Regions from separate parts of the Rhizobium phaseoli genome, predicted to be linked through region 2. Evidence: riboswitches for the same ligand, from Rfam matches in the RefSeq annotation. Region 2 holds a riboswitch; the other holds the start of a gene.

Region 1 (11,382 bases), 1.1 Mb from region 2:
AGACGCAATTTGACGCGAGGTGCGACTGGCCGAGATTGGGCTTCAAGGACTTCACGCCGCCGCTTGTGACCATGCTTGGGATCTGAAGACGCTCAGCGCCTTCGCAAATCATTGCACCCCGATAGGCCTGGCAGCCGGAGGCATTCATCCCTTCGCCAGTTCCTTGTCCACGGCCGAAACCAGGCGCGAATCATCCGCCGTCACGTAGGCGCGAATCGGGCGGCCACCTTGCCGTCGCGGCCGATCAGGAATTTTTCGAAGTTCCAGAGAACATCGTCCTCGTCACCGGCTGCTATGCCGTGGGATTTCAAGCGCTCGCGCATCGGGCCGTCGCCGGTCGTCTTCACGCCAGATTTGGTCAGCTGCCGGTAAAGCGGGTGCTGGGCCTCGCCCTTCACCGAAATCTTCGAGAAGATCGGGAAGGTGACATCGTAAGTGCTGGTGCAGAAATCGAGGATCTCGGCGTCGGTGCCGGGCTCCTGGCCCTTGAAGTCGTTGGCGGGGAAAGCGGCGACGACGAAGCCGCGCTCGCGCTTTTCGCCGTAAAGTTTTTCAAGCCCCTCATATTGCGGCGTGAGCCCGCATTTCGAGGCGACGTTGACGATCAACAGCACCCTGCCCTTGTATTCGCTGAGCGCGGTTTCACGACCATCCACAGTCTTGACCGGGATATCCAGCACATTGCCCGTCACGGGAACCTCCAATTTCATAAGGATAATCCGGCGAGCTTAGCGATATCGCCGCCAATGTCATCAGGCGCGAGATCAACTCGGCGTCAGCGTCCCCGGTGTCGCCCCTTGGTAACACCGGGGCAGCCGTCAGGCCGGCGAGGTTTCCCTTACGTCATCGAGCAGGAAATGGACGATGAGATAATCCGTCTTGTAGTGGCGGCCGCTGTCCGAGACCGATTCGATGCTGCCGCCATCCTTCGGATGCCAGGGATGGTAGTGCGGGTTGGTGGTGATGAGCGTGATGGCCTTGCCGGCGAATTGTCCCTCGCCCAGCCGGAAGCGCATCTCGGCGAGCGGCCAGATTCGCTCGTAATCTTCCATGGCGATGCGCGCTTTCAGCGCCTTCCTGTGCAGCGGCGCTTCGCCGCCGGGCTCGTCGGACGATTCCAGCATCACTTCCTCCGCATCGGCAATGATGGCATTGAACTCTTCAGGCCACATCCGTCTCATGAAATCGCTCCTCCCAGGGCTCTTTCGCCAGTTCACAGTCGAAACTTAACGCTTTGTGGGAAAGAAGCAAATTCTTGTCATGCCGTTGTCATCCGCAGCGGCTGCTCCTACCTTCCTTTCAACCGCATAAGGGCCGCCAGCCGCCCCAATCCCGAGATCAGAAATGAAGACACGTGAAGAAAGGCAGGCGCTCAGGGCCAGCATGCCGCGCACGCCGCTCAGCGCCCACCACATGGAAAACGCCCGGCTGCTGCCGGATCGCGGCGAGCTGCTCTATCGCATCCCGAACGGCGGCATCGGCGTCGAAGTGGGGGCAGCCTTCGGCGATTATACGGCGGAGATCTTGGAAAAGAATCGCCCGGCGCAACTCTACCTGATCGATCCCTGGTCGATGGACCGCTACAGCTCCGGCCTCGATTCGATCCACACGCAGTTCGCGGCCGAGATCGCAGCCGGACGGCTGCATCTGATGCAGGGCACCTCGCTCGAAAAGCTGGCCGAGTTCGAGGACGATTTTCTCGACTGGGCCTATATCGATACCGACCATTCCTTCGAGCTCACCTGGCAGGAGCTGCTGCTCTGTGAAAAGAAGGTGAAGCGGACGGGGCGCATTGCCGGTCACGATTTCTGCACCGGCAATACGGTCAAGCCGATCGTCTATGGGGTCGTCGAGGCGGTGACCAAATTCTGCAAGGACTACGGCTGGCAATTCGAATTCCTGACGGTCGAATCACACGCGCATTTTTCCTATTGCCTGAAGCGGCTCTGATCGGCCCGCGGCTTGCTGGAAAGGCTCACGCCTTGCCGGCATACTGCTCGTCACTGACATGCTCCATCCAGTCGACATGTCTGCCGTCCAACGCTTCATGAATGGCGATATGGGTCATTGCCGTGTCCGGTGAAGCACCGTGCCAATGTTTCTCGCCGGGCGCGAACCAGACAGTGTCGCCGGCGCGGATTTCGCGGATTTCCTCGCCCCAGCTCTGGGCAAGCCCCTTGCCCGAGGTGATGATCAGCGTCTGGCCGAGCGGATGGGTATGCCAGGCCGTGCGGGCGCCGGGTTCGAAGGTGACGGAGGTCGCCCGCACCCGGGCGGGCGCCGGCGGCTCGATCAGCGGGTCCTGGCGGACGGCGCCGGTGAAATAATCGGCCGGCGGTTTCATCGAGGGGCGGGAGCCGGCGGGTTTGATCTCCATAGTCTTTTCTTTCCATCCATTGCGGTTGAAGCCTTATAACCTGACGATATTTCATCGAGGCGACCGATCAAGCCCGGATCGGCAATTGCCGCATAACCGCCCGGCTGATAGGCCAACATCTTTCATCACTTAAAGCGCGTCGCATTGAGCGACGCGCTTTAGTTCCTTGTTTTTACGCATGTCGTTATCCCGGAACCGCTGCACACTTCCGGGCAACATGCTTTGGGAGAATTTCGTCATGAAACACCATGCTTTCGGCCGCATGCCCTTCACCGTCACCAATGTCGGCTTCGGCGCCTGGCAGATCGGCGGCTCCTGGGGCGATATCAGCGAGGCCGACGGACGCGCGGCGCTGAGTGCCGCGCTCGATGCCGGCATGACCTTCATCGATACAGCCGACGTCTATGGCGACGGCCGCTCGGAAAAAATCATTGCCGACGTGCTGAAGACGCGTGGCGGCGAGCGCCCGATGGTCGCCACCAAGGCGGGCCGCCGCCTCAATCCACATGTCGCCGAAGGTTATACCAAGGCAAACCTCGAAGGTTTCATCGACCGTAGCCTCAAGAACCTTGCCGTCGACAGCCTCGACCTCGTGCAGCTGCACTGCCCGCCGCGTGAGGTGTTCTATCAGCCCGAGGTCTTCGATAGTCTCGACGCGCTGCAGAAGGCCGGCAAGATCAAGGGCTATGGCGTCAGCGTCGAAAAGGTCGAAGACGGGCTGAAGGCGATCGAATATCCCGGCGTCGTTAGCATCCAGATCATCTACAATATCTTCCGCCAGCGCCCCGACCACCTGTTCTTTGCCGAAGCACGCCGCAAAAACGTGGCGGTCATCGCCCGCGTGCCGCTCGCAAGCGGTCTGCTCTCCGGCAAGATCAGCCGCGAGACGCATTTTGCCAGCGACGACCACCGCAATTTCAACCGCCACGGCGAAGCCTTCGATGTCGGCGAGACCTTTGCCGGCGTGCCCTTCGAGATTGGCCTGCAGGCGGTGGAAGAGGTGCGCAAGCTGGTGCCTGCCGGCGCCACCATGGCGGCCTTCGCGCTGCGCTGGATTCTGATGAGCGACGCCGTCACCGTCGTGATCCCCGGCGCCCGCAACGGCGAACAGGCGCGAGCCAACGCGGCCGCCGCCGATCTGGCGCCGCTTGCGGCCGATGTCATGGCGGCGACACGCGAGATCTATGCGCGGCTGATCGCGCCGCATGTGCATCAGCGCTGGTAGGGCTGGAGCTTTCTTTGTGAGGGCTGCGGGAAGCATCGGTGAACGCCCTTGTTGAAGGCAGCCCCTCTCCTCCATGCGCGGCCTTGAGCCGAGCATGGACCCGCACGCGTGAGAGGCCGCAGCATGGATCCTCGGCTCAAGGCCGAGGATGACGGAGTGTGGGGAAGCGTCCATGCCAAACTCCAACTTCACGGCACCCGCAAGCTGTTGAAATTGCTACAACATCTCGCCTCCTGCCAGTCGCGTCCCACCAATCTCCGTCATGCTCGGGCTTGACCCAAGCATCCATGCCGAAGCCCTCTGCTTTGCAAACGTTCTTCAGTCGGATGCCTTCGCCTTCCGGCTGCGAATGCGGACACCCCGTGGATCCTCTGCATCAAGAAAGAGAGGCCGGGCTTTCGCCCGGCCTCTCTTTTTATCCCGTCTATCACAATTCAGTTCGTGGCGCTGAGATCAACCGGGAAGAACAGCGTCTCGCCGGAGGAATCGCTGACGCCGTCATTGTCGGTGACGGCGTAGGGCTTGCCTGAAGCGTCGAAGGTGAAGCCTTCGAGCTTGTCGAGCACGTAGCCGTTGGTCGCGCTCTTGAGTTCGCCGAGGAAGTCGTGGGCTTCGGTCTTCTTGACGACCGGCAGTTCGCCGCCGAGCTTGGCGGGCTTCAGTTCCGAGATCGCCACCTTGTAGAGCTTCTTCAGCTTGGTGGCATCGCCGACGAGGTTGTCGCGCTCGATGATGTAGACGCTGTCGCCCTGAGCCGAGATTTCGGAGAGGCCGACCCAGCCGCTTTCCGTCTTGTCGAGCGGATAGCGCACGGCACCCCATTCCTTCTTCTTCGGATTGTAGGAAACGAGCTTGACGAAGCCCTTCTCGTCGTCAGCCCACTCGCGCTGGACCGCCATCCAGAGCGTAGCGTCGTCGCCGGTGCCGATAATGGTGACACCTTCGAAACCGAAGCGAATTTCGTTGGCGGCGAATTCCCTAGGCAGGGCGATCTCAGCCTTGATGTCGCCCTTGGCATTGACGTTGTAGAGGGCGTGCGGGACTAGGCGCTCGCTGTAGCCTTCCGAGGCCAGCCAGAAGGAACCGTCGGCGGCGACCGCGATGCCTTCGAGGTCGAGCTTCTGGGCCGGAGCGCCGTCACGCTTGACGACGAGCGCATCGGTGATGACCGCCGGCTTCTTGCCGGCATCGATCGTATAGATCGTCGGCTGCGAGCCGAGAACGCTGTCGCTGACGGCATAGAGCATGCCCGGCTTGCCGGGAACGGCGGCGAGGCCGGAAAGGGCCGCAAAGCCGATCGGATTGCCGTCCTTATCGGCGGAGACGATCTGCGGATAGGTCTTCTCGCCTTCCGCACGCTCGTAGATCATCACATGCGAGCGCGCGCCGCCATCCTTGCCGAGGTCGAGCTCGTTGGCGGTGGCAAAGAGATTGCGCTCAGGAATAGCTACCCCGCCTTCCGGCGAAATGCCCGACGGCAGCAGTTGCACGAGCTCAGGATCGGCGCCGGTATCCTTGTAGACGCCGACGACCGAGGCGCGCTCGGCGAGCAGGAAGAAATATTGGTCGTCGCCGAACTTGGCGGCTTCGAGGCCTTCCGGCTCGACGCCCTTCGATCCCGACCGGCTTTCCGGATAATGGCCGATATGGGCGACGGCGCGTTCGAAGGATGCACCCGATTCGTAGAGAAGCTTGCCCGTCTTGTCGAAGATGGTGAAGCCGCGTGAGCCGCCCTGGTAATCACCTTCATTGGCAACGACGAGGCGGTTGTCGTCCAGCCACTTCACCGCATCCGGCTCGCGCAGCACGCCCTTGGATTCGCCGGTAAATTTCAGCGCGCCGTCACGCTTGGTGTCGATGCCGGAAAGATCGACGCTGCCGGCAGAGAAATGCGTTTTTACGTGAGCCGAATTGGCGTCGATGATGACGATCTCGTTGTTTTCCTGCAGCGTCAGGGCGATCTCGTTCAGGCCGTTGAAGGCGACGAATTCCGGCTCCGTGTCCTCAGGGCCAACGCCGGCGAGGCCGGTCAGCGCCACGTGCTTGATGGTGCCGCAATCGACCGTGCCGTTCTTGACGTGGAAGACGACGAGGTCGCCGGCCGGCATCTGCGGGATCTTGCCGTCATTGACGTCTTCGTCACGCTCGTTTTCGATGGCGATGGCGCCGAGCGTCCTGTCCTTGTTGAGAGCGATCGAATCCGGCTGGCCGCCAAGGTCGCAGGTGTTCTCAATCTTCTTCGTCGCCACGTCGACGATCGCCAGACGGCCCGATGGCTTCGCCTTGCTCTCGGAGGTATTGACGGCGACGAGCGCCTTGCCGGCGCTCGAGGTGACCGATGTCGGCTCGCCGTCCATCATCAGCGCGCCGCCTGATTTCGGCGCCTTGGCGTCGGTGATGTCGATGAAGCCGATCGCGCCGAGCGGGCTGTCGCTGTAGATCAGCGTCTTGCCGTCGTCGGTCGCGGTGATGATTTCGGCCGATGTCGGCGTGAGCTTATCCTTGTCAGCAGGCAGGTTCTGCGCGACCGGGTAAGAGGCGATACGGTTGAAAACCGGTTCGGCCGCGGCCGGGAAGGCAACGGATGCGAGAAGCACGGCAGCAAGCGCTGCCTTGCGCGATGAAAATGTCATGACATCCCCCAAGTGTGTCGAACATTCGAAACAAGGATTTTTTGCGGGAGCGGCATGACAGAGGCATGACAGAAGCGGCATTTTGTACCTGACAAATTCAGGCGAGTTTCCGCTCCTTGCGCATCTCGTTGCGCATGATGAAGAGCGAAGCGGAAAGGATGAGGGCGGCTCCGAGCCAAAGATAACCGGCCGGCGCATAGCCGAAGAACAGCCAGCCGGCGAGCACATTCAGCGGCAGCTTCAGATCGTCGAAGGGCTGCACATAGGCGGCGTCGGCGCTGGCATAGGCAAGTGTCAGCAGATATTGCGCCACAACCGTCAGGAGGCCTGCCAGAAGGAAGAGAGCAAGCGTCGCGCCCATCGGCACGGCAAAGCCCGCCGCAAGCGCCAGTCCGCCGTTGATCGGCGTCAGCAGCACCAGCAGCCAGACGGTGATCGTCTCCGGCTTCTCAATGCCGGTCAGGCTCTTGGTGATCAGTGAAGAGGCGCCCCAGAGCAGAGCGGAGAGCACGGGCAGCAAGGCTGCCCAGGTGAAGCTGTCGGACCATGGCTGCAGGATGATCATCGCTCCGGCAAAGCCGACAGCGGTTGCCGCCCAACGGGCGCCGCCGACGCGCTCGCCGAGAAACAGGCGGGCGCCGAGGATGATGAAGAAAGGCGAGGTCATGACCAGCGCAATCGCTTGCCAGATCGGCACCGCGGCAAGGCTGGAAACCCATGCCTCGACGCCGAGTGCGGCAAGGACCACGCGCACGACATGCCGCCAGGGATAGTTGGTGCGCATCGATGAGAGGCCGGCCTTGCGCAGGAAGGGCAAGGAGAAAAGGAAGGCGAAGGCATATTGCCAGAAGGCTGCCGAGGCCGGGGGAAAGGCGAGCTTCATGGTCAGCCACTGGGTGACGACGTTGAGGAGCGAAAAGGCCACGCCTCCAAGCACCATGAAGGTTGCGCCGGCAAGGGCGCGGGATTGCGAGACTGCAAAGGAATTCTGATTCATGTCTTTCATCCGAAACCAGGACCAACACAAATCAGGACGCAACGAGCGACAGCACGCTGACGCTGGCAGTCCCCTGCCCCGCACGCGGCCATGCTCATCCTCTTCCATCCGGACTTTGACCGTCGGCTCCGGAATCGCACCGGATCTGCTGACCCCTCCCAAGCGTCGGCTTGGGAAAGCGCTCGCGGGCTCGGGCCGCAACCCTTACCGCCGGTGGGGAGTTTCACCCCGCCCTGAGAACAGAAATGTCGTAGATCAAAGGCCGGAAGGCGGCAAGGGCCACTCACGCAAAAGGCCCGGCGAAGCAAAAGGCTCGCAAAGCAAAAGGGGTCCGGCAATGCCGAACCCCTTCCAAATCCTGCGCAGCCGGTCTCGTTTACGGCTGGCGGATAATCTCAGATCAGCCGTTGACGGCGTCCTTCAGGCCCTTGCCGGGCGTGAACTTCGGCACGTTGCGAGCCGGAATGTCGACTTCAGCGCCGGTGGACGGGTTGCGGCCCTTCGATGCTGCGCGATGAGAAACGGTGAAGCTGCCGAACCCTGCGAGGCGGATGTCGCCCTTGTTCTTGAGTTCAGCCTGGACAACGTCGAAAACCGCGTCGACAGCGGAAGCCGCGTCAGACTTCGTCAGTCCTGCCTTTTCGGCCACTGCGGACACGAGTTCATTCTTGTTCATGTTTCCACCCCTTTCTAAATGGTATGAAACGACTCAAATGTAAGCTAGGCGCAGAATAGGTTTCATCAGGCCCGCCGGGAACCCAAAAGCCCTGCAAATCAAGGAAAAGCAAGCGTCTCCATGACGTTTTCACAAAAAAGGCTGGCGTTTCCGCCAGCCTTTTGGCGTCTTTTGCGCCAAATGGGCATAAATGTGGCAAGCGCCACTCAATGCGCTATGGTTGCGCCCGTGTCATCAAGGCCTTCGACCGATGTGATCACAGGCGTTTCCACCGTGCCGTCCCACTCGATCGGCTCGGGCCGGCGGATCAGCGCATGCTTGATCACCTCGCCCATGCGGGAGACCGGAATGATCTCCATGCTGTTCTTCACGTTGTCAGGAATCTCCGCCAGGTCCTTGGCGTTTTCCTCCGGAATCAGCACCTTCTTGATGCCGCCGCGAAGCGCTGCGAGCAGCTTTTCCTTGAGACCGCCGATCGGCAACACACGGCCGCGAAGGGTGATTTCACCGGTCATGGCCACGTGTTTATTGACCGGAATGCCGGTCATGATCGAAACGATGGCGGTCGCCATGGCGACACCGGCCGAGGGGCCATCCTTCGGCGTCGCGCCTTCCGGCACGTGCACGTGGATGTCGTTCTTTTCGAACATCGGCGGCTCGATGCCGAAATCGACGGCGCGCGAGCGGACATAGGAGGCCGCTGCCGAGATCGATTCCTTCATCACGTCCTTCAGATTGCCGGTGACCGTCATGCGGCCCTTGCCCGGCATCATCACGCCTTCGATGGTCAGCAGTTCGCCGCCGACTTCCGTCCAGGCCAGGCCGGTGACGACGCCGACCTGATCCTCGCCCTCGGCTTCGCCGTGGCGGAAGCGGGGGACGCCCAGGTAATCGGCGATGTTGGCGGCCGTCACGTGAACGGACTTCGTCTTGCCCTTGATGATCTCGGTGACCGCCTTGCGGGCGAGCTTCATCAATTCGCGTTCGAAGCTGCGGACACCGGCTTCACGGGTATACTGCTGGCTGATCGCCATCAGGGCGTCGTCGCTGACCGAGAATTCCTCCGGCTGCAATGCATGTTCCTTGATGGCCTTCGGCAGCAGGTGCCGCTTGGCGATCTCGCGCTTTTCATCCTCGGTGTAGCCGGCGATACGGATGATTTCCATGCGGTCCATCAGCGGCGCCGGAATGTTCAGCGTGTTCGCCGTCGTGATGAACATCACGTCGGACAGGTCGTATTCGACTTCCAGGTAATGGTCCATGAAGGTCGAGTTCTGCGCCGGATCGAGCACCTCGAGCAAGGCCGAAGACGGATCACCGCGATAGTCCTGGCCGAGCTTGTCGATCTCGTCGAGCAGGAAGAGCGGGTTGGACTTCTTGGCCTTCTTCATCGACTGGATGACCTTGCCGGGCATCGAGCCGATATAGGTGCGGCGGTGACCGCGGATTTCGGCTTCGTCGCGAACGCCGCCAAGCGCCATGCGGACATACTCACGGCCGGTCGCCTTGGCGATCGACTGGGCGAGCGAGGTCTTGCCGACACCAGGAGGGCCGACGAGGCACAGGATCGGGCCCTTGATCTTGGTGGCGCGGGCCTGCACGGCCAGATATTCGACGATGCGCTCCTTGACCTTGTCGAGACCGAAGTGATCGGCTTCGAGGATCTTTTCGGCATTGTTGAGATCGGCCTTGATCTTCGACTTCTTGCCCCACGGAATGCCGAGCAGCCAGTCCAGATAGTTGCGCACGACGGTGGCTTCGGCCGACATCGGGCTCATCTGACGCAGCTTCTTCAGCTCCGCATCGGCCTTTTCACGGGCCTCCTTGGACAGTTTGGTCTTGGCGATGCGCTCTTCCAGTTCGCTCATCTCGTCGCGGCCTTCCTCGCCGTCGCCGAGCTCCTTCTGGATCGCCTTCATCTGCTCATTGAGGTAATATTCGCGCTGGGTCTTTTCCATCTGGCGCTTGACGCGCGAGCGGATGCGCTTTTCGACCTGCAGGACCGAGATCTCGCCTTCCATGAAGCCGAGAGCCTTTTCGAGACGCTGCTTGACGCTGGTGGTTTCCAGCATCTCCTGCTTCTCGGTGATCTTGATCGACAGGTGCGATGCGACCGTATCGGCGAGCTTGGAATAGTCGTCGATCTGGCTGGCAGCGCCGACCACTTCGGGGGAAATCTTCTTGTTGAGCTTCACATAGCTCTCGAATTCGGAAACGACCGAGCGCGACAAAGCTTCCAGCTCGACCGGATCGTCGTGGGGCTCCTCGAGCACATGGCCGAGCGCCTCGTAGAAATCCTCGCGGCTGGTATAGGTATCGATCTCGGCGCGCGCGCGGCCTTCGACGAGAACCTTGACGGTGCCGTCGGGCAGCTTCAGGAGCTGCAGCACATTGGCCACCGTGCCGACATTGTGAATCGCCGAAGGGTCCGGATCATCGTCGCTGGCGTTGATCTGCGTCACCAGCATGATCTGTTTGTCCGAGCCCATGACCTCTTCGAGCGCACGGATCGATTTTTCCCGTCCGACGAACAGCGGCACGATCATATGCGGGAACACCACGATGTCGCGCAAAGGCAAAACAGGGTAGGCAGTGCTGCTCGCTACAGACGTTTTCTTCGTCATTTTTTTGTCCTTTCCATCGTCCCGTTACCGGGCTCTCTGCACGGCCGCTTGGGACCGGCCGGCTCTCACTTGGCTCTACAAGTGGAGGTTCTCACTACGCTTTTCAAGCCACGCTAACGCCCGCGTTCCCCGGATGTGACAGCTTTATTACAACGGAACGCCAACACTATGAAGCCCGTGGCTGGACCGGCGCTTACCACTTCCGACCAGGCTAAAATACAACGCCAGCAACAGGCTTACGAGATCATCGCATCATTGCCAAGCATGACCCTTGCACAACATCGGCAAAGGCATATCCGGTCCCCACCGCAAATACTAACAGCGCCTCGCATGGTTTTTCAAATAGAAAGGGGCCTGCCAATGGCAAGCCCCCAAAAGAATCGTGCGAAAGTCCAAGGTCACGCCGACGCGTTGGCCTTTTCTTCCTGGCGATCGGCATAGATGTAAAGCGGACGGGCCGAACCGCGCACCACTTCCTCGGAGATGACGACCTCGCGCACGCCTTCCAGCGTCGGCAGTTCGAACATCGTGTCGAGCAGGATCTTCTCCATGATCGAGCGAAGACCGCGGGCGCCGGTCTTGCGCACGATCGCCTTGCGGGCGATTTCGCGCAGCGCGTCCTCGTGGAAGGTCAGTTCGACGTCTTCCATCTCGAACAGGCGCTGGTACTGCTTGATCAGCGCGTTCTTCGGCTCGGACAGGATCTGGATCAGCGCATCCTCGTCGAGATCCTCGAGCGTCGCCAGAACCGGCAGACGGCCGATGAATTCCGGGATGAGGCCGAACTTGACCAGATCTTCTGGCTCCAGTTCGCGCAGGACTTCGCCGACCCGGCGATCGTCCTGGGCCT
Region 2 (11,382 bases):
CAGGCGGGGTCGCTCGAGATGGGGCCGCTGCGATCGCGCCGCCATCGGGTTGTTGATTGTTTTCGCAAGGTGAATATGGCGAAAACCGCACTGCTCGATTAGATGGAAATATCTGGATTCTCTTTTGCATCAATGCAAAAATAGGAGCATGGCCGATCTCAATGACATCGCTGTTTTCGTCAAGGTGGCGCAGTATGGCAGCTTCAGCCGCGCGGCCCATTCGCTCGGCATGCCTGTTTCAACCGTCAGCCGCAAGGTAACCTCGCTCGAGGAGCAGCTTGGCGTGACGCTGATACAGCGGACCACCCGCAAGCTTAGCCTCACCGCGCAGGGCCGGGCCTATTACAACAGATGCAGCGAGCCGCTTTCCCATCTCCTCGATGCCGAGCAGGCGCTGACCGAAACGCAGAGGAAGCCGGAAGGTCTCCTGAAGATCTCCGTGCCCGTTATCTTCGGCCAGGAGGTCTTCTACGAATTCATCTCCGATTTCCTAAAAGTTTTCCCCGAGATACAGATCGATCTTTTCGTCACCAATCTGTTCCTCGATCTGGTCGCGGAGAATATCGACCTGGGCATCCGCTTCGGCGAACTGAAGGATTCCACCATCGTCGCACAGCGGCTCGGCAAGAGCGTGCGCTATCTGGTTGCCGCTCCGGACTATCTCAAGGGCAGGGCGCCTCCTTCGAAGCCGGAGGACCTTGAGGATCATCGATGCGTGCTCCTGAACGGCCGCAACGGTGAGGGCGAATGGCATCTCGTCAGCGGCCGCAAATCGGTGGATCTGCGCGTATCGGGGCCGATATCGAGCCGCGATTTCGATGCGGTCAGCGCCTTCACTTATCGCGGCCACGGCATCGGACTCCTGCCTTCGACCTATTGCGACGAGCAGATCCGAAGAGGCGAGCTCGTCCGCGTGCTGCCGGACTGGTCGTCACCGGAAATCTTCGTGCACGCCGTCTATCCCACTCGCCGCTTCCTGCCCCTGCGGCTGCAGGTCTTCCTCGATGCCCTGAAGGCGTGGAAAAGCCCCTTGTGGCTGCCATTGCACTGAGATCGCGGGATTGGCGTTGCGAGAGGGGTGCTCGGAAAAGGGACCTGAAGGATGCACGCGACGCATCATCGGAGGCGACCGATCGCGACAACTTCAGAAAGCCGAGTGCCATCACCGAAAATTGAAGCTCAACGCGTGGCGGCGCGGCCGGCCCCGATCAAGCTGTGGTACAGTCTGCCGGCTTGAGAATGGCGCGGGGATCTGCCGATGCTGACGTCGCTTGCGGTGCTCATGGGTCTTTCCGGTGTCGTGCCGACGGCGCAGGCTGCGGCAAACGAGGTCGACGTGACGCTGGTGCTTGCCGTCGACACTTCGCGGTCGATGGATTTCGAAGAGATCGGCATCCAGCGCGACGGTTATGTCGAAGCGCTGAAACACAAGGAATTCATCGACGCGGTGAGGGGCGGGCTCACCGGCCGCATTGCCATCAGCTATTTTGAATGGGCGGGTTATGTCGTCCAGGGTTCGGTGATCGACTGGCAGGTGATCGCGACGGAGCAGGATGCTATCGCCTTTGCCGACAGGATCGACGCTCGGCCGATCGCCACGCAGCGACGCACGTCGATCTCCACCGCGATTACCCAGGGCGTCAGCATGATCATTGCCAGCCCCTTCCGCGGGAGGCGGGAGGTGATCGATGTTTCCGGCGACGGTCCGAATAATTCCGGCAATCCCGTCACCCCCGTCCGCGACAAGGCGGTGGCGTCAGGCATGGTCATCAACGGTCTCGCCCTCATGCTGCGGCCTTCCGATGTGCCTGACGGGCTGGACAAATATTATGCCGACTGCGTCATCGGCGGCCCCGGCGCCTTCGTGCTGCCGGTCCGCAAGATCGAGGACTTTGCCGTCGCCGTGCGCCGCAAGTTGGTGATGGAGATCAGCGGCCTGTCTGCCCCGGCAACGGTACAGCCGATCGCCGGCACGGAGCCGGCCACCGACTGCCTGATCGGGGAGAAACAGTGGCGGGAGTTTTTCGAGCGGTGATGCCGGCGGGCCGAGGCTCCGCCTTTGGCTGGCGGGCCTCTGGACGAGGGACGCCGGAGGATGCCGCTCCCATAGGGGGCGTTAGATAACCGCAAGTATTATTGGACCCACCTATAGCGGCAGTTCCTTGCCGGCCTGTTCGTTGACCATATATTCGGCATACCAGTCCGGCCAGTTCTCGTCGTGCTTGCCGCCGTTGCGTTTCTCGTGTTCGCCGTGGGCGGCGGCGGCGCGGCGCAGGGCAGACGCCAGGTCGCTCGACGTGGAGAAGGCCGTCTCGTCGGCATCGATGCGTCCCGGCAGTCGCGTGGTGACTTCCTGGAACAGCCAGCCGTTGCCGTCGGGATCCTTGAAGGAAGCGAAGGAGCGGTAGCTGCGATGCTCGGGATCACGGCCTGCGATCCTCAGCCGTCCGAAGAGATAAGGTTCGTCCTTGCCGGCATAGACGCCTGATGCGTCATGAAACACGTCGCTGACCTCGACGCCGCGGGCGATCAGATCGCGGCGGGCGGCGTCGATGTCGGAGACGACAAGATAAAGGCCCTGGGCGGAGCCGGGCGCCGCAGCGGTGATGTTCTTGCCGAAGATGATCGCGCAGCCGGAGCCCGGTGGCGTAAACTGGATCACCCGGAAATCGGCATCATTGGTGAAGTCGGCGTCGAGCCGCCAGCCCAAGCCGTCATAGAAACGTTTGGCGCGGTCGACATCGGAGACGGGGATGACGACCACCTCGAGCTTGGTATCGACAGGCCGCGTTTTCGGATTTGCGATGGGGGGTTCACTGCGCATTGCATTGCTCATCTTCAGCTCCTTGAGGTTTGGACGCATTAAGAATGGCGATACATGTCGGGGTCGAGTGGATCACAGCGCGGCGAGGGCGTCGAATCAATTCTTCCGTCTGGGGTGGCGGGTATCTGCGGTCTCGCAGCGAGGCGGCGGGCGCTGTCGCCGCCGCCTTCTGTTCGTCGCGCCGCGGTTATGCGGCGAGAGCGGCGCGCGTCTTGCCGATCATGAGGGCGGCCCGCGCCGCCTCGCGGCCCTTCTCGACGAAGTGCGCGCGGTAGATCTGGGTGTGGTGTTCCGTCTCCTGATACTGATGTGGCGTCAGCGAAACGGACAGCACCGGCACGCCGGTATCCATGCCGGCGCGCATCAGCCCGTCGACAACGGCCTGGGCGACGAATTCGTGGCGGTAAATTCCGCCGTCGACGACGAAGGCGGCGGCGATGACGGCGCTGTAGCGGCCGGTGGCGGCAAGATCACGCGACAGCAGCGGCATTTCGAAGGCGCCGGGTACATCGAACACGTCGATCTGCTCAGCTGGAATAAGCTGCTGGAAACCTTCGAGCGCACGGTCGACGATATCGGCGTGCCAGCCGGCTTTGACGAAGGCATAACGGGTGGGTGTCATGGTAATCTCCTTTGGCGTACAGACACGTCACCCAAGGCGATCACGAACGTTCGCCGGCAGCCGGGGAGGGCAGCAGGAACGCACGTTCTCTTTCATCCGGACTATGACCGTCGGCTCAGGCATCTCACCTGATCTGCTGACCCTTCCTTATGGAAGGCGCTCGCGGGCTCGCAATTGAAACTGCATACCGCCGGTAGGGACTTCCACCCCGCCCTGAGAACGGCGCGGACAATAGGGGCAAGGCGAGAGGCTGGCAATAGGGTTTCGTCGTCGAAGACCCGCGGTGGCCCCCAACCTCCATCATTCCAGGCCTTGAGCGTGCAATCCCGCCAATAAAGGCAAGGGAGTTGCGCGGCCTCAGCCGAAGGTCTTGCTGAGCGCGCACTTCCCCCTACCTTCCAGGAGGGCTCACGCCAAACCAGCATGACACGCCGTCCCGCATGAGGCGGGCAGGCCATCGCACCACGGGAGGGAGACATGCCGGAAGCTTTCGTCGTTCACCGCGAAGCGCATATCGCAGCGCCGCCGGCGGCGGTGTTCGCGCTGATGACCGATCCGGAAAAGATCCTGCGCTGGATGGGGACGGAGGCCCAGGTCGAGCCGCAGCCGGGCGGTCTCTATCTCGTCAACGTCACCGGCGCCCGCTTTGCGCGCGGCTCGTTTCGCGAGGTGGTGCCGGTGCATCGCCTTGCCTACAGTTTCGGCTGGGATGGCAGCGAGGTGGTGCCGCCGGGCTCGAGCCTGGTCGAGATCGATCTGATCGAGCAGCCCGACGGGACGCTCCTGCGGCTGACCCATAGCGGTCTGCCGAGTGCCGAGCAATGCGCCGGCCATGCGGAAGGTTGGGCGCATTATCTCGGCCGGCTGACCGAAGTCGCCGCCGGACGCGACCCCGGTCCCGATCCGTTTTATGGCAGAACATGAACGGGTTTTTGCAAGGCATCGAAACGTCCAACGGCCTCTCGTCACTGAAGGGACGGCCTCCGCGACCGCGGTTGGCGCGGCCGCAAAGATGAACGCCCAATTCATCGCAGGTTCAATTTGGCGGCCCTAGAGTCGGTGCGGCTGGATTGAAATGGAGTTCTCGATGAAGGTACTTTTGATCGCGGCTGCCGTGCTCGCTGGCAGCCTCTCGATCGGCACAGCTGAGGCGATGCCGACCGGGACAATCAAAGTTCAGAGCAATGTCACACAGGTCGACTACGCCTGTGGTCGCGGTTGGCATCTGACGCGCTGGGGCGAATGCCGGCGGAACTGGCGACGCCCGCCGCCGGTGGCCTACTATGGCGGCCCGCCGCGCTGGGGCTGGGAACGGCGGCATCACCGCTATTGGGATGGTCCGCGCTGGCGCGAGGAGCGGCGTTGGGACCGCGACCGTCGCTGGGACGATTAAGGGCCTCGATCAGAGGCATGTCGATGGAGGCCGGCGCGATCTCGCCCGGCCTCTTTTCACGAGATTTCGAGCCTCAATGTTCAGATCCGGCTGACAAGCCAGTGCTTGCCGTCGATCAGCTCTTCGAGTTCGGCCGGATCCTTAACGCCGAATTCGAACCATTCGACGAGTTCCTTCGCCTTCAGACGGCTTTCGTCCGCCGTAAACTCGATTCCATAGCGCGCGCACCAGCGCCGCAGGATCGACGTCAGCAGAGTCATGTCTTTTCCGTCCAGCGGATCTTTCGGCCAGAATGTCGTGCCCATCGCAACCCCTCAATCGCGGAGACCGACATTACATTGGAATCAAAGCCGCGCAAGTTTAAAGTGTTATTTTTCTGATTTCCACCGACGTGACGGATTATTTGACGGTGTTGTTGCCTGAAAGCCGAGGGGAAGGCGGGCGCGGAAGCGTCGGCTTGCGGAGGTTTGCCGGCGATGTCATCCTAAATTATGGATCTGCCTTTTTCCCTTGCCTGGCTGGTTGACGAGGCCGCTGCCTCGCCCGGTCCCGAACGGTTCCTCGCCGAGCTCGGGCGCCGGCTGCTTGGCGACGGTCTGCCGCTTGCCGGCGGCGCGCTGACGCTTTCGGTGCCGCATCCGATCATCGCGCGGCGCACCTGGCTCTGGCGGGCGGAGACCGGGGCCGTAATCGAGGCGCTCGCCTTCGCCGCGGCCCCGCCCATCGAGGCCGGGCGCGAGTGGCTGGCCGGGCTCGGGCCGGTATGGGAGGAAAGGATCGGAGCCTCGCCGGAGAACCCGCTGCTTGGCTGGGCGGGCATCGGCGATGAAAAGGGGACGGGCGCTTTCGGCCCGGCCGAGGCGGACCGTCTGCGCGACGTGGCGCGCTTTGCCGCCGCCCCGCTCTCCGCCCTTGCGGCACGGGAGGCGCGGGCCGCCCTGCTCGAAGCCTATCTCGGCCGGCGCAGTGCGGCGCGGGTGCAGGCGGGGGCGCTTGCGCGCGGCACCGGCGAAACCATCCGCGCGGCGCTTCTCTGCGCCGATCTGCGCGACTTCACGGCGCTCTCCGAAGTGACGGAGCCGCACGCAATGATCACCACGCTCGATGCCTGGTTCGACCGCGTCGCCGGTGCCGTGCACGCCTTCGGCGGCGAGGTGCTGAAATTCATCGGCGACGGCGTGCTGGCGATCTTCCCCGTCACGCCTGCCGCGGATAAGGCGCAGGGGGACCGCGATGCCTGCGAGGCGGCGCTGAGGGCCATCGCCGCCAGCCGCGCCGGCATGGCCCATCTCGACCAGGTTCGCCAGGGGCAGGGGCTGACGCCGCTGCCTTTCGGCGCCGCGCTGCATTTCGGCGAAATCCTGTGGGGCAACATCGGTGCGGCCGACCGGCTGGATTTCACCGCCATCGGCCCCGCCGTCAATCTTGTCAGCCGGCTCGAGGGGCTCTGCAAGCCGCTCGGCCGCAGCGTGCTGATCTCCGGCGCGGTAGCGGCGAACACGACAGCGGCGCTCGTGCCGCTCGGAGAACACGCCTTGCGTGGCATCGCCGATCCTTGTGCGGTCTTTACCCTGCCCGAGGATTGACCTCAGCGCTGATGCTGCCGAAAGGCGCAGCAGATGCGGCGGTTACTCGCGGCCGCGGCCTTCTCCGCTTCGTGAAACTCCGGCGAGAATCATGATTGTGAAACTCCTCTTTTTTGGCTAAAGCCTGTGCGCACATCGAATGGGGGCAAACATGACTCGATATACGCGCAAATTTTTATCCGTGCTGGGGATGTCCGCAATCCTGGCGGCAGGCGCCGCGCATGCTGAAGACAAGACGGTCTCGATCGTCGACGACCGCGGCGTGACCGTCGAAGTCCCGGCGCAGCCGAAGCGCATTGCCTCGATTTCCTATTTCGCCGACGACGTCGCGCTCGCGCTCGGCATTAAGCCGGTCGCCAGCACCTATATGACGGCAGGCCGCGAGCCGGGCTTCCTGCTCGGCCTGACCGCCGGGATGAAGCAGATCGGCCAGCGCGCCAAGCCCAATCTCGAGCTTCTCTCCGAAGCCAAGCCGGATCTGATCATCGCGATCCGCCGCTATACGGTCGGCAATGCCGCGCAGCTGCAGAACATCGCGCCTTACGTCGCCTATAATATGGAGCTGCTCGAAGAGAGCTACAGCGAGACCGCCGCTCTTTCCAAGCTGCTCGGCAAGCCCGAGCGCGGCGAGCAGCTGAACGCCGATTTCCGCAAGCATCTGGCGGAGTTCGCCGCAAAGGCGCCCAAGGACAAGCATCCGCGCTTTCTGATCATGTGGGGCGGCGCAACGCCTTTCGCCTTCCACACGGAAAACACTTCGGCCTCGATCGTCGCTGCGATCGGCGGTGACAATATTCCCGGCCCGAAGACGCCGGGCGGCGAGTTCGGCATCGATCTCAGCCTCGAAACCATGCTGGAGAAGGATCCGGAGGTGATCTTCGTTTACGATTCCGGCCCGGATCGTCCGCATGAAGGCAATCCGATCTGGTCGCAGCTGTCGGCGGTCAAGAACAACCGGGTGTTCTATGTCGGCGACCAGTGGGTCGAGACCAATGGTCCGATCGCCCGCGAAATCGTGCTGCGCGAGGCCGCGCACTACCTCTATCCCGACACGTTCCCGGCCGTCGACGTCAAGGCGGAAGCCGCCAAGCTGATCCCGGCCGAACTGCAGAACTAAGCCGGGGACAGACCGGCGATGAGCCCCCGGCAATCATTCATGGCCATCGGGCTCATCGTCATCGCCGCCATCTTGGCGGCGATGTTCGGCTTGCTGATCGGCGCCAAGACGCTGTCGATTGAGACCGTCATTCGCGTGCTCCTGGCGCCCGACGGCAAGGTCGAATCCATTCTCGTCTGGACGCTGCGGCTGCCGCGCAGCCTGACGGCGGCTGCCGGTGGGGCGGGCCTTGCCGTTTCCGGCTATGTGCTGCAGACGCTGACGCGCAATCCGCTGGCCGATCCCGGCATCACCGGCGTCACATCGGGGGCGGTCGCGCCGATCGTCTGCTGTTTCGTCTTCCTGCCGTTGGTATCGCCGGGCTATTATCCCTTCATCGGCCTTGCCGGCGGGCTTGCGGCAGCCTCGGTGACGTTCTGGGTGTCGCATGGCGGGCAGGGGCGGCCGCTGCAGCTGGCGCTCGGCGGCGTCAGCGTCTCGCTCTTCCTGGGTGCGATCACCACCTATGTGCTGCTTTTGACCGGGCCGCAATCGGCATCGCTGCTCTTCTGGCTTGCCGGCGGTTTCCAAGGGCGCACCTGGTCGCATCTCTTCTACATGCTGCCCTGGACGATCGCCGGCGTCGCCGGCGCGCTCTTGCTGCGGCGCGTCATCGCCATGTTCATGCTGAGCGATCATGCGGCGGCCGGCATGGGCCTGCAGCTCGGCCTGTGGAAGCCGCTTATCCTCGTTCTCGCCGTCCTTCCGGTCGCCGGCGTCGCGCCGGTCGCCGGACCGGTCGCGTTCGTGGGGCTGGCCGCTCCCCACATCGCCCGGCTGCTCAAGCCGCGCGGCACGGGATGGGAGATTGGGCTCTGCGCTGCCCTTGGCGCGCTGATCGTCACCGTCGCCGACGTCTTGGCGCGCAGCATCGCCATCCCGCGCGAGCTGCCCGTCGGCATCGTCACCGCGCTGCTTGGCGGCCCTGTCTTCATCTATCTCGTCCAGCGCGGGCGGCTGAGCCTAGCGGGTGAGACCCGATGAGCGCCCCGGCATCGACATCGGCCTCTTCGCCGGGCTTCGGCATGGCCGCTGTGTTTGCTGTGTTGGCGGTCCTGTCGCTGGCAGCGGCGATCTTCCTCGGCGTCGCCGATATTCCGATGGGCGATGTCGCGGCCGTCTTGATCGGCGGCGGCTCGGCGGAAGCGCGGCTGATCATTCTCGATATCCGGTTGCCGCGCATCGCCACCGGCATTCTGGCCGGCATTCATTTTTCGCTGGCGGGATATCTGCTGCAGACGATCACCCGCAATCCGCTGGCCGATCCGTCGCTGATGGGCGTGTCGCAGGGCGCGACGCTGTCGGTGACGATCTTCCTGCTTTTCACCGTCTATATCTTCGAGCCCGGCTCGAACACGCTGGCCGAACTGCCGGTCGCCTGGCTGCCGGCGGCCGGGCTTGCCGGCGGTCTGCTGGCCGGCGGCGTCATCTATCTCCTGGCCTTCCGCCTCGGCCTCAGCGCGCTGCGCATCACGCTCTGCGGCGTGGCGGTCGGGGCGGTTCTGCATGCGGTGGCGATCGGCCTCATCGCCGGTTGGGGATCGGCCCGTATCGAGATCATCCTCGAATGGCTGTCGGGCAGCCTTTATGCCCGCAGCTGGGATCACGCGCTCTTCCTGCTGCCCTTCACCATCGCCGGGATCGCCATGCTGCCGGTCATCTACCGGCCCTTGACGCTGCTGCAGTTCGATGCATCCGTCGCCCGTTCTTTCGGGCTCGGCTATAAGAGACAGTTCTCGCTCGTGCTGATGGTATCCTGCGCGCTTGCGGCAAGCGCGGTCGGCGCCGTCGGCCCTGTCGTTTTCATCGGTCTCGTCGTGCCGCATCTCGCCCGTTTCCTGGCGGGACGGAATTTCTTGCTGTCGCTGGTGCTGACGATCGTGCTCGGCGCCGTCATCGTCACGCTCGGTGATCTTATCGGCCGGCTGCTCGGCCAAGCCGAGGAAATCCCGATCGGTGTGGTCACGGCCGTCTGCGGCGTGCCGCTCCTGCTCGCGCTGCTGCGCAAAACCATGTGAGGCCGAAATGCCCTTGTCCTGTTCCGACCTCTCGGTGATGTACGGCCAGCGAAAGGCGCTCAGCGCCTTCAGCCTTTCGCTCGAAAAGGGCGAGATCCGGGCGCTGATCGGCCCGAACGGCTCGGGCAAGAGCACGGCGCTGCATGCGCTGGCCGGGCTGATCCGGCCGGCCGGGGGCCGGGCGTCGCTCGGCGGCGTTGCTGTCGCCTCCATGTCGCGCCGCATGCTGGCGAAGAGGCTTGCCTTCCTGCCGCAGCAGCCGACCGCGCCCGACGAAATGACCGTCGCCCAGCTCGTGCGTCAGGGCCGCTATCCGCATGTCGGCCTGTTCCGCTCCTATGACAGACGTGACGAAGACGCGATCGGATGGGCGCTCGAAAGCACCGGCCTGTCCGGGCTCGCCGACCGCAGCCTTCGGGATTTGTCCGGCGGCGAGCGGCAAAGGGCCTGGATATCGGCCGCTCTCGCCCAGGAAGCGGAGATCCTGCTGCTCGACGAGCCGACCTCCTTCCTCGATATTGGCTACCAGGTGGAGGTGCTCGATCTCGTGCATCGGCTGAGCCGGGAAAAGGGCGTGACCGTCGTCATGGCGATCCACGACATCAACCAGGCTGTCGCCATCAGCGACCGCATCTCGCTGCTCGAAAAAGGCGAGCTCCGATTCGACGGCGCCCCGCGCGAGCTTGCCGAACGCGGGCTGATCCAGGAAATCTTCCGCGTCAGAGGCCGTTTCGTCCAGGTTGCGCCCGACAGTCCGCCGCATTTCGATGTCGAGCTGATGCGGCTTCAGCGGCCCGACACCGGGTCTAGCGCTTCACCAGCCTGAAGACGATTTTCGTCTGAGTATAGTAATTCAGCGCATCTGCGAAATCAGGCGTCCAGCCGTCGGCGACGAAGGGAATGAAGCCGTCATATTCGAGCTTGCGGGCGGAGACGTCGAAGCCCGCCTTTTCGAAGGCGCGGCCGTAGTCGGTGATCGATCGGTCCTGGACGACGGTGTTGGTGCGGTTGGCGACGAGTTCGCGCCATTTCGGCCAGAGCGGGTTATCGGTATGGCATCCGGTGACGGCATAATAGACGCCGCCGGACTTCAGCGCCCGCCAGATGTCGGCGGCGTGCGCGTCGATATCGGGAACGAGGTAGATGACCTCGTGGCTGAGGGCGAGATCGAATTCTTCACTCCAGCCGTCGAGCCTGCCGCCGACCTGATGCTGGATCGGCAGATTGCCCTTCAGCGTCTCGGCCTTGGCGATCGAGGTTTCGGCGATGTCGATGCCGAGCGCCTTGCGGAAGGGGCGGATCGCATAGAGATGGCGCAGCAGGCCGCCCTGATTGCAGCCGAAATCGAGCACGCTCTTGTCGGTCAGGTCGCGCTCGAGGATGAGGTCGATCAGGTGGCGCCAGATGGGCGCATGTCCATCGGCCATCCTGTCTTCGGCGTCGGGATCGATATACCACGTGCCGATGTTTTTCTGCGCGTCCTCAGCCATCCCCTTGCCCCTCGCATCATGCCGATCACGGTGACGGTCTTAGGGGGCATGACGATGCTTGGCTAGATCAGAAGGAGGTTTTCAAGAGGCTTTCACAGCCGCCGAATATTTTGCAAAGAAAGTTTTGCAAATATATGTTTGCGGGTATATGCTTTAGGGATGAAACATCCGCGCCCTAAACCTGCCGCAGATCCCCGCACCGTCAGCCGGGTCGTGCCCGAGCCGACCGCGCTGAAGGCGCTGGCCCATCCCGTCCGGCTGCGCATGCTCGGCATGCTCCGGATCGACGGGCC

The links. Region 2 has a riboswitch for FMN ahead of AMC88_RS13765 (6,7-dimethyl-8-ribityllumazine synthase). Riboswitches for the same ligand answer to the same signal wherever they lie in the genome.
Region 1: another riboswitch for FMN. It lies ahead of AMC88_RS08175 (DMT family transporter); the one in region 2 lies ahead of AMC88_RS13765 (6,7-dimethyl-8-ribityllumazine synthase).

The regions. Positions count from the first base shown of each region.
Region 1 covers NZ_CP013532.1:1,679,667-1,691,048, reverse strand. The annotation lists gene AMC88_RS34590 (hypothetical protein) at 1-86, shown strand, start outside; partial or broken gene AMC88_RS08205 (glutathione peroxidase) at 145-692, opposite strand; gene AMC88_RS08200 (hypothetical protein) at 819-1,181, opposite strand; gene AMC88_RS08195 (class I SAM-dependent methyltransferase) at 1,345-1,950, shown strand; gene AMC88_RS08190 ((R)-mandelonitrile lyase) at 1,976-2,377, opposite strand; gene AMC88_RS08185 (aldo/keto reductase) at 2,616-3,602, shown strand; gene AMC88_RS08180 (esterase-like activity of phytase family protein) at 4,037-6,235, opposite strand; gene AMC88_RS08175 (DMT family transporter) at 6,333-7,241, opposite strand; FMN riboswitch at 7,325-7,477, opposite strand; gene hupB (DNA-binding protein HupB) at 7,633-7,908, opposite strand; gene lon (endopeptidase La) at 8,115-10,532, opposite strand; gene clpX (ATP-dependent Clp protease ATP-binding subunit ClpX) at 10,931-11,382, opposite strand, start outside.
Region 2 covers NZ_CP013532.1:2,820,971-2,832,352, reverse strand. The annotation lists gene AMC88_RS13780 (LysR family transcriptional regulator) at 149-1,051, shown strand; gene AMC88_RS13775 (DUF1194 domain-containing protein) at 1,259-2,035, shown strand; gene AMC88_RS13770 (VOC family protein) at 2,147-2,836, opposite strand; gene AMC88_RS13765 (6,7-dimethyl-8-ribityllumazine synthase) at 3,012-3,446, opposite strand; FMN riboswitch at 3,527-3,671, opposite strand; gene AMC88_RS13760 (SRPBCC family protein) at 3,924-4,370, shown strand; gene AMC88_RS13755 (GCG_CRPN prefix-to-repeats domain-containing protein) at 4,534-4,839, shown strand; gene AMC88_RS13750 (hypothetical protein) at 4,920-5,144, opposite strand; gene AMC88_RS13745 (adenylate/guanylate cyclase domain-containing protein) at 5,331-6,425, shown strand; gene AMC88_RS13740 (ABC transporter substrate-binding protein) at 6,577-7,542, shown strand; gene AMC88_RS13735 (FecCD family ABC transporter permease) at 7,561-8,565, shown strand; gene AMC88_RS13730 (FecCD family ABC transporter permease) at 8,607-9,599, shown strand; gene AMC88_RS13725 (ABC transporter ATP-binding protein) at 9,607-10,425, shown strand; gene AMC88_RS13720 (class I SAM-dependent methyltransferase) at 10,406-11,089, opposite strand; gene AMC88_RS13715 (winged helix-turn-helix domain-containing protein) at 11,249-11,382, shown strand, end outside.